Regions from separate parts of the Gottfriedia sp. NPDC056225 genome, predicted to be linked through region 2. Evidence: a T-box and tRNA genes for the amino acid it is inferred to sense, from the RefSeq annotation. Region 2 holds a T-box; the other holds one or more tRNA genes.
What was found. The T-box of region 2 lies ahead of ileS (isoleucine--tRNA ligase). A T-box ahead of a tRNA ligase gene usually reads a tRNA of that ligase, here a tRNA-Ile.
Positions count from the first base shown of each region.

Region 1: it has a tRNA-Ile gene. The T-box ahead of ileS (isoleucine--tRNA ligase) is inferred to sense a tRNA for this amino acid. The anticodon was not compared.

Region 1 covers NZ_JBHJTJ010000005.1:44-3,694, forward strand. The annotation lists partial or broken rRNA gene rrf (5S ribosomal RNA) at 1-50, shown strand, start outside; tRNA gene ACFCYN_RS05360 (tRNA-Val) at 56-131, shown strand; tRNA gene ACFCYN_RS05365 (tRNA-Thr) at 135-207, shown strand; tRNA gene ACFCYN_RS05370 (tRNA-Lys) at 216-291, shown strand; tRNA gene ACFCYN_RS05375 (tRNA-Leu) at 314-396, shown strand; tRNA gene ACFCYN_RS05380 (tRNA-Gly) at 420-494, shown strand; tRNA gene ACFCYN_RS05385 (tRNA-Leu) at 503-589, shown strand; tRNA gene ACFCYN_RS05390 (tRNA-Arg) at 600-676, shown strand; tRNA gene ACFCYN_RS05395 (tRNA-Pro) at 701-777, shown strand; tRNA gene ACFCYN_RS05400 (tRNA-Ala) at 788-860, shown strand; tRNA gene ACFCYN_RS05405 (tRNA-Met) at 887-960, shown strand; tRNA gene ACFCYN_RS05410 (tRNA-Ile) at 974-1,050, shown strand; tRNA gene ACFCYN_RS05415 (tRNA-Ser) at 1,060-1,152, shown strand; tRNA gene ACFCYN_RS05420 (tRNA-Met) at 1,349-1,425, shown strand; tRNA gene ACFCYN_RS05425 (tRNA-Asp) at 1,429-1,504, shown strand; tRNA gene ACFCYN_RS05430 (tRNA-Phe) at 1,513-1,588, shown strand; tRNA gene ACFCYN_RS05435 (tRNA-Thr) at 1,650-1,722, shown strand; tRNA gene ACFCYN_RS05440 (tRNA-His) at 1,732-1,807, shown strand; tRNA gene ACFCYN_RS05445 (tRNA-Gly) at 1,814-1,884, shown strand; tRNA gene ACFCYN_RS05450 (tRNA-Ile) at 1,902-1,978, shown strand; tRNA gene ACFCYN_RS05455 (tRNA-Asn) at 1,999-2,073, shown strand; tRNA gene ACFCYN_RS05460 (tRNA-Ser) at 2,081-2,171, shown strand; tRNA gene ACFCYN_RS05465 (tRNA-Glu) at 2,183-2,254, shown strand; gene ACFCYN_RS05470 (bifunctional transcriptional activator/DNA repair enzyme AdaA) at 3,352-3,651, shown strand, end outside.
Region 2 covers NZ_JBHJTJ010000020.1:49,805-53,455, reverse strand. The annotation lists gene ileS (isoleucine--tRNA ligase) at 1-1,777, opposite strand, end outside; T-box leader at 1,832-2,074, opposite strand; gene corA (magnesium/cobalt transporter CorA) at 2,409-3,350, shown strand.

The DNA of each region.
Region 1 (3,651 bases), on a different contig from region 2:
GTCGATGGTAGTTGGGGGTTTCCCCCTGTGAGAGTAGAACGTCGCTTGGTTTGATGGAGGATTAGCTCAGCTGGGAGAGCACCTGCCTTACAAGCAGGGGGTCGGCGGTTCGAGCCCGTCATCCTCCACCATATGCCGACTTAGCTCAATTGGTAGAGCAACTGACTTGTAATCAGTAGGTTGAGGGTTCAAGTCCTTTAGTCGGCACTCTTTTTGAGCCATTAGCTCAGTTGGTAGAGCATCTGACTTTTAATCAGAGGGTCGAAGGTTCGAATCCTTCATGGCTCACCATTTTCTCAAAAAGAAAATATTTGCGGGTGTGGCGGAATTGGCAGACGCGCTAGACTTAGGATCTAGTACTTCGGTGTGGGGGTTCGAGTCCCTTCACCCGCACCATTTATAATTTAAAAGCAGTATACGCGGAAGTAGTTCAGTGGTAGAATACAACCTTGCCAAGGTTGGGGTCGCGGGTTCGAGCCCCGTCTTCCGCTCCACATATGCTGCCGGGGTGGTGGAATGGCAGACACACAGGACTTAAAATCCTGCGGGGGTTGACCCCGTGCCGGTTCGAGTCCGGCCCTCGGTACCATTTATAATATGCGCCCGTAGCTCAATTGGATAGAGCGTTTGACTACGGATCAAAAGGTTATGGGTTCGAGTCCTTTCGGGCGCGCCATATTGTATCACCTGTAATTCTAAACGGGAAGTGGCTCAGCTTGGTAGAGCACCTGGTTTGGGACCAGGGGGTCGCAGGTTCAAATCCTGTCTTCCCGACCATTTAAAACATGGGGCCTTAGCTCAGCTGGGAGAGCGCCTGCCTTGCACGCAGGAGGTCAGCGGTTCGATCCCGCTAGGCTCCACTTAGAAAACTTAAATGAATTATTATGGCGGTGTAGCTCAGCTGGCTAGAGCGTACGGTTCATACCCGTGAGGTCGTGGGTTCGACTCCCTCCGCCGCTACTTATTTTTTTTAGGACCTTTAGCTCAGCTGGTTAGAGCAGACGGCTCATAACCGTCCGGTCGTAGGTTCGAGTCCTACAAGGTCCACCACTTATCAATGGAGTAATACCCAAGTCTGGCTGAAGGGATCGGTCTTGAAAACCGACAGGGGTGTAACAGCCCGCGGGGGTTCGAATCCCTCTTACTCCTCCATTTTTATTAAATCTCATATTAATGAATCTAACTTAGTTAGGATTCACATTATCGCGGGGTGGAGCACGAACGAATATGCTTCGAAGGAATTACTTCAGCATACCAATCGAGCCGCTACTTGCATAAACATCCTGAGATTGGGATGGTCTTAAAGAAATAAACTTCATGGATCTAATTAAAATAGTATCCACATTATCGCGGGGTGGAGCAGTCTGGTAGCTCGTCGGGCTCATAACCCGAAGGTCGCAGGTTCAAATCCTGTCCCCGCAACCAAATGGTCCCGTGGTGTAGCGGTTAACATGCCTGCCTGTCACGCAGGAGATCGCCGGTTCGATCCCGGTCGGGACCGCCATTTAAGATGGCTCGGTAGCTCAGTCGGTAGAGCAGAGGACTGAAAATCCTCGTGTCGGCGGTTCGATTCCGTCCCGAGCCACCATCTTAAATAAGTTGAACTAGTTATGGAAACGTACAATATTTAAGATAAATAATTTAATTAAGCCGACTTAGCTCAATTGGTAGAGCAACTGACTTGTAATCAGTAGGTTGAGGGTTCAAGTCCTTTAGTCGGCACTCTTTATGGCGGTCGTGGCGAAGTGGTTAACGCATCGGATTGTGGTTCCGACACTCGTGGGTTCGATTCCCATCGGTCGCCCCATATTATGCGGGTGTAGTTTAATGGTAAAATAGAAGCCTTCCAAGCTTCGGTCGTGGGTTCGATTCCCATCACCCGCTTTTTTATAAAATTTAATGGGCCTATAGCTCAGCTGGTTAGAGCGCACGCCTGATAAGCGTGAGGTCGATGGTTCGAGTCCATTTAGGCCCACCATTAAATTTATAATTAATTTTTCCGCAGTAGCTCAGTGGTAGAGCACTCGGCTGTTAACCGAGTGGTCGTAGGTTCGAATCCTACCTGCGGAGCCATTATGATAGAGAAGTACCCAAGTGGCTCAAGGGGCGCCCCTGCTAAGGGTGTAGATCGGGTAACCGGTGCGAGGGTTCGAATCCCTTCTTCTCTGCCATATTTTTTTTTGGCCCGTTGGTCAAGCGGTTAAGACACCGCCCTTTCACGGCGGTAACACGGGTTCGAGTCCCGTACGGGTCATAACTAAAGCTCAGTTATTTGTGATAACACAGGTAACTGAGCTTTTTATTTGTCTTTATAATTAGGGACTCAAACAACAATATGAGAAAGATTTCCTCTATCATCACTGTAGCAGTGATAACTCCGTTCGATTTATATAAACAGTCGAATCCAATAACGCCTCGCAGCAAATCATATCACCGGATCTTATTTAATGGTGGTTTTCAGTAGTATAACTGGACAAATAGATGCCTTCTAGAGCTATTTATATAGAGCATCCATCTTAAACTCCGAATAGGTAACGTTAAACGTAATATTCCCAAATAATGAAAATGTTTTAATGTGAACTTCTCAAATAAAATGCTTTTTGAAAAAAAAATGGACGAACCTAATTATTAATATAAAAGCCAAGAATATTCACTTTATAAAATAGTCTGATTATTCTTCTGCTTTTTTAAACGCTTTAATTTCATCATCTAAAAGGGCATTCGTTACTAATCCTTCATTCAACTCAGTATTATTGTCCCAATCGAATTCATCCCCTAGTTCTTTAATAAAATCAATTAATCACATCTATAATTAGAAAAGATAATTTGTGTTTATAGATACTAACAAACAAATAAATATTTCCACATACGTGCAAAATATTTTCAATCTCTTTTACAAATATAGTAATAGAAACAACGCATTTCAGAAGTAGCTCTCCATGGTGTAAACCTGCACTCTTCCTTTGAACTTCATTCGGGTTACATACATATTTCTCACTTTAAAACTAATAGCCGTATCACTTAGTTTAAACTCCAACACGATTATATCCTAGCACTTAATTGCAATATCAGTATTATTCATAAATATTATTACTATTATGGAATCTTCAACAACTGTTTTTACTTCTATAATTTGTTTATGAAATGATGAATATCTTTAAATACTTTAACGGAAAAATAGAAAAGATTTTCAATTTGAGAGAATTGTTAGGAGATAGACTATATTTAAAGTCATTCCTTCTTTATACTTACCCTTAATATTTAATCTGAAATTAGAAAGCAAGAAATTGAAAGCTAGCGAAGGATCTTGATGCTAAAATGTGAATAGCTAAAGATGAGGTGAGTGATCGAATGAACGGATTAAATAATCAAGTTATGTGGACTGCAGTTGAGGAATGTGATGAAAACTATGATGGCGTTTTTATTTATGCAGTAAAGTCTACTGGAATCTGTTGTAAGCCTTCGTGTAAGTCAAGAACCCCTTTAATAGAAAATGTATCGTTTTATCCATCACTTTCATTAGCAATAAATGATGGTTATCGTCCATGCAAAAGATGTCAACCTGACTTACTTCACACAAGTGAGGAGGATATAATTTTTTCAGCCAAACGCTTTATTGAAAAAGAGTATCGAAGTAGTTTATCTTTAGAT
Region 2 (3,651 bases):
CATTTCCTTTACTCTTAGACATTTTTTGTCCATTTTCATCTAATACATGGCCTAGTGATAAAACTCGTTTATATGGTACTTTACCAGTAAATAAAGTAGAGACTGCTAATAAACTATAAAACCAACCTCTTGTTTGATCGATCCCTTCAATTACAACATCAGCAGGGAATTGTTTTGCAAATTTATCATGATTTTCAAATGGATAATGATACTGAGCAAATGGCATTGATCCGCTATCGAACCAAACATCAATGACTTCAGGTGTTCTTTTCATCTTACCACTGCATTTTGGACATTTTAGACTGACTTCATCAACATAAGGTTTATGCAATTCAATTGAATCCGAAATTTCTTTTTCCGAATAGCTACATAATTCATTTATACTTTTTGGTGCTAATTGATAATTACACGAATCGCATTCCCAAACATTTAATGGAGTACCCCAATATCGTTTACGACTAATGTTCCAATCTACCATTTGTTCTAAAAAATTACCAAATCTGCCATGTTTAATATGATCTGGATGCCATGTTACTTCTTCGTTATTTTTAATAAATTGATCTTTTAATGCTGTAGTTTTGATAAACCAACTTTCATTTGCATAATAAAGTAATGGAGAATCACATCGCCAGCAATGAGGATAGCTATGCTCATATTTTTCTTTACTAAATAAAAGTTCATTTTCGGCTAAATATCTTACGATGTCTACATCACATTCTTTAACAAATCTTCCTTTAAAATTGGTCACTTCTTCAGTATATTGACCTTTTTCATTCACAACATTTACAAATGATAATCCATTTTCTTGAGCAACTTTATAGTCGTCTTCTCCATATGCAGGTGCGATATGAACAATTCCAGTACCGCTATTTTCAGTGACAAAATCTGCTTTAATGACTTTGTGACCGACTTCAACACGTACAAAATTAAATGGTGCTAAGTATTCAATCCCGATTAAGTCCGCTCCTACGAACTCAGATAAGATAATATAATCAGTTTTTAATACCTTTTCTACTAAAGCTTTAGCAAGTATAAATACTTCTTCTCCTTTTTTGGCACGGACATATTCCATTTGTGGATTAACAGCTAATGCTACATTAGCAGGAAGTGTCCAAGGAGTTGTCGTCCAACCTAGAAAAGAGACATTTTCCTCGTTTAGCAATTTGAATTTAACCGTAGCAGATAAATCCTTCACGTCTTTATAGCCTTGTGCTACTTCATGTGAGCTAAGGGAAGTTTGACAGCTAGGGCAATAAGGTGAAACACGATGCCCTTTTACTAATAATCCTTTTTCGTGTATTGTCCCAAGAATATTCCAAACACTTTCAATATATGAGTTATCTAATGTTACGTAAGGATCATCCATATCTACCCAGTAACCTAATTGCTCAGTAAATTCACGCCATTGTTTCTCATAAGTAAATACACTTTCTTTACATTTAGCAAGAAAGGCTTCTACTCCATATTGTTCAATTTCTGCTTTCCCTGAAATTCCAAGCATCTTTTCAACGCCAAGTTCAACAGGTAATCCATGAGTATCCCATCCGGCTTTGCGAATAACTTGGTAACCAGCCATTGTTTTATATCTAGCTACAACATCTTTAATTGTACGACCTAAAGCATGACCAACATGTGGCAAGCCATTTGCAGTTGGGGGGCCTTCATAAAAAACAAATGATTGATGATCTTCTCTTTGTTCAATTGAGTTTAAAAATGTGTTATTTTTTGACCAATATTCACTGACTCTTTTTTCACGATTTTGAACTGATTCTTTCATATTTGATATCGCCTCTCTTATTTTTTTAAAGCACACAAAAAACCCGCCCCTATAGTAAGGGACGGGTTTAACCGCGATACCACCCTAATTCTATTGAAAAAGTCCGTTCTTCAATAGCACTCAGTCACGTACAATCATACGCGTTCCTTTTAACGGTAGACACCCGTTCAAACCTACTTTAATTTCAGTTTGACTTCTCGGAGAGGATCTTCATTTAAGTACTATTCACCGGTTTTCAGCTACCCCAGCTCTCTTTAGAACAGTTACGAAAATTACTTATCTCGTCATTGAATTAATTTGTGTGCTTTTATTGTAATTTATTATATCCATCGTCAAATAAAAAGTCAAAGTTTTCTTAAATTTATTTTTTAGTTTATTCAAATTCGGTTATTTTAGTTTATTGTTATAACTTTTCTTATACTTTTTTAATGTGAGAACGCTAAAAATGCTAAAATAACGTTCAATCTTATCCGTTTTTAATTATTCTATTCTGTTTCTAATTTTTTGATTTCAAACATTGCTGTAGTGTTTATTTCGTGAAAACTTCTTCATAATTTTTTTCAAAACGAAACAGAAATATTGTGTTAAACTGATTTTGGAGAAAGTTAACGAGAAATAGGGAGTGCGAGATATGATCAAAACAATGGCTGTATTTAAAGACGGAACAATTGCATTTGATGTATCGATTGAAGAATTAAATTCCGAACGAATTGATTGGGTTTGGGTCGATTTTGAAAATCCTAAAACAGAAGAAATTGACTTATTGCGAACCAAATTCCACTTCGATGAAATAGCAATTAAACATTGTGTAAGCTATAAAGAAAGACCGAAAATGGACTATTATGAAGGCTATCGTTTTATCGTTCTACAATCATTAAACGAGAACATGGAACAAACTGAAATTGATCTCTTTTTGTCTCACAAGTACATCGTTTCATTTTGTTGGGATGCGACAAGTGTATTACAAATTGTGTGGAACAAAGTAAAAGGATTAAAGAGTATAAAAGGACTGAAGCCAGAACAAATTCTATACCACATTTGCGATGAAATAGCAGATAAATTCTTTCCAATTGTCCAAAAAATCGAGGATGACATTGAAGACATTGATGAATTAGGAACAAATTCCGACCTTAATATGATCGATGGAATCAAAACACAAGTAAGTAAATTATCTAAAGTCAGAAAAACTGTTAAACCAACAAAGGATTTAATTTACCGTATTTTAAATTCAACACATGTTGAAATTGATAAAGAAACGACAAAGAAATTACGTATTGTCTACGATCACTTAGTGAAATTATTAGATGACATTTCAGATAACAGAGAAATGGCAAATGACATCAGAGAAAGTTATATTTCCACTAACTCACACAAAATGAATAAAACGATGAAAATGTTAACATCTGTCTCGATTGTTTTCATGCCATTAACATTCATCGTAGGTGTTTACGGGATGAATTTTATTCACATCCCTGAACTTCAGTTAAAGTATGGTTATTATTACTGTTGGGCAATCATGCTAATTATCGTGATTGGCTTAGTGATGTGGTTCAAGAAAAAAGATTGGTTCTAAGATTTGTTTGAGGTTATTTAGAAGGTCATAAAGGGGATCGAAAAGCTTGTTTTAAGCTATCCACACACTCTAGAAAAAGGTTATCCAACATAAAAAAGATGAACTCTGTATTAAACAGCGCTCATCTTTTTTTGTATCTAAATGTAAACTAGATTTCAAAGAATACGATTTTCCAACCAAACGGTTATATTTCCTTTTTTTACTCTTACTTTGAACCGCGAAATTTGTATTACGAAATCAATCTTGCAAATCTTGTTGAACTTGTAATAAACAAGCTATAGTAAAAATAGGAGGTGTTTTC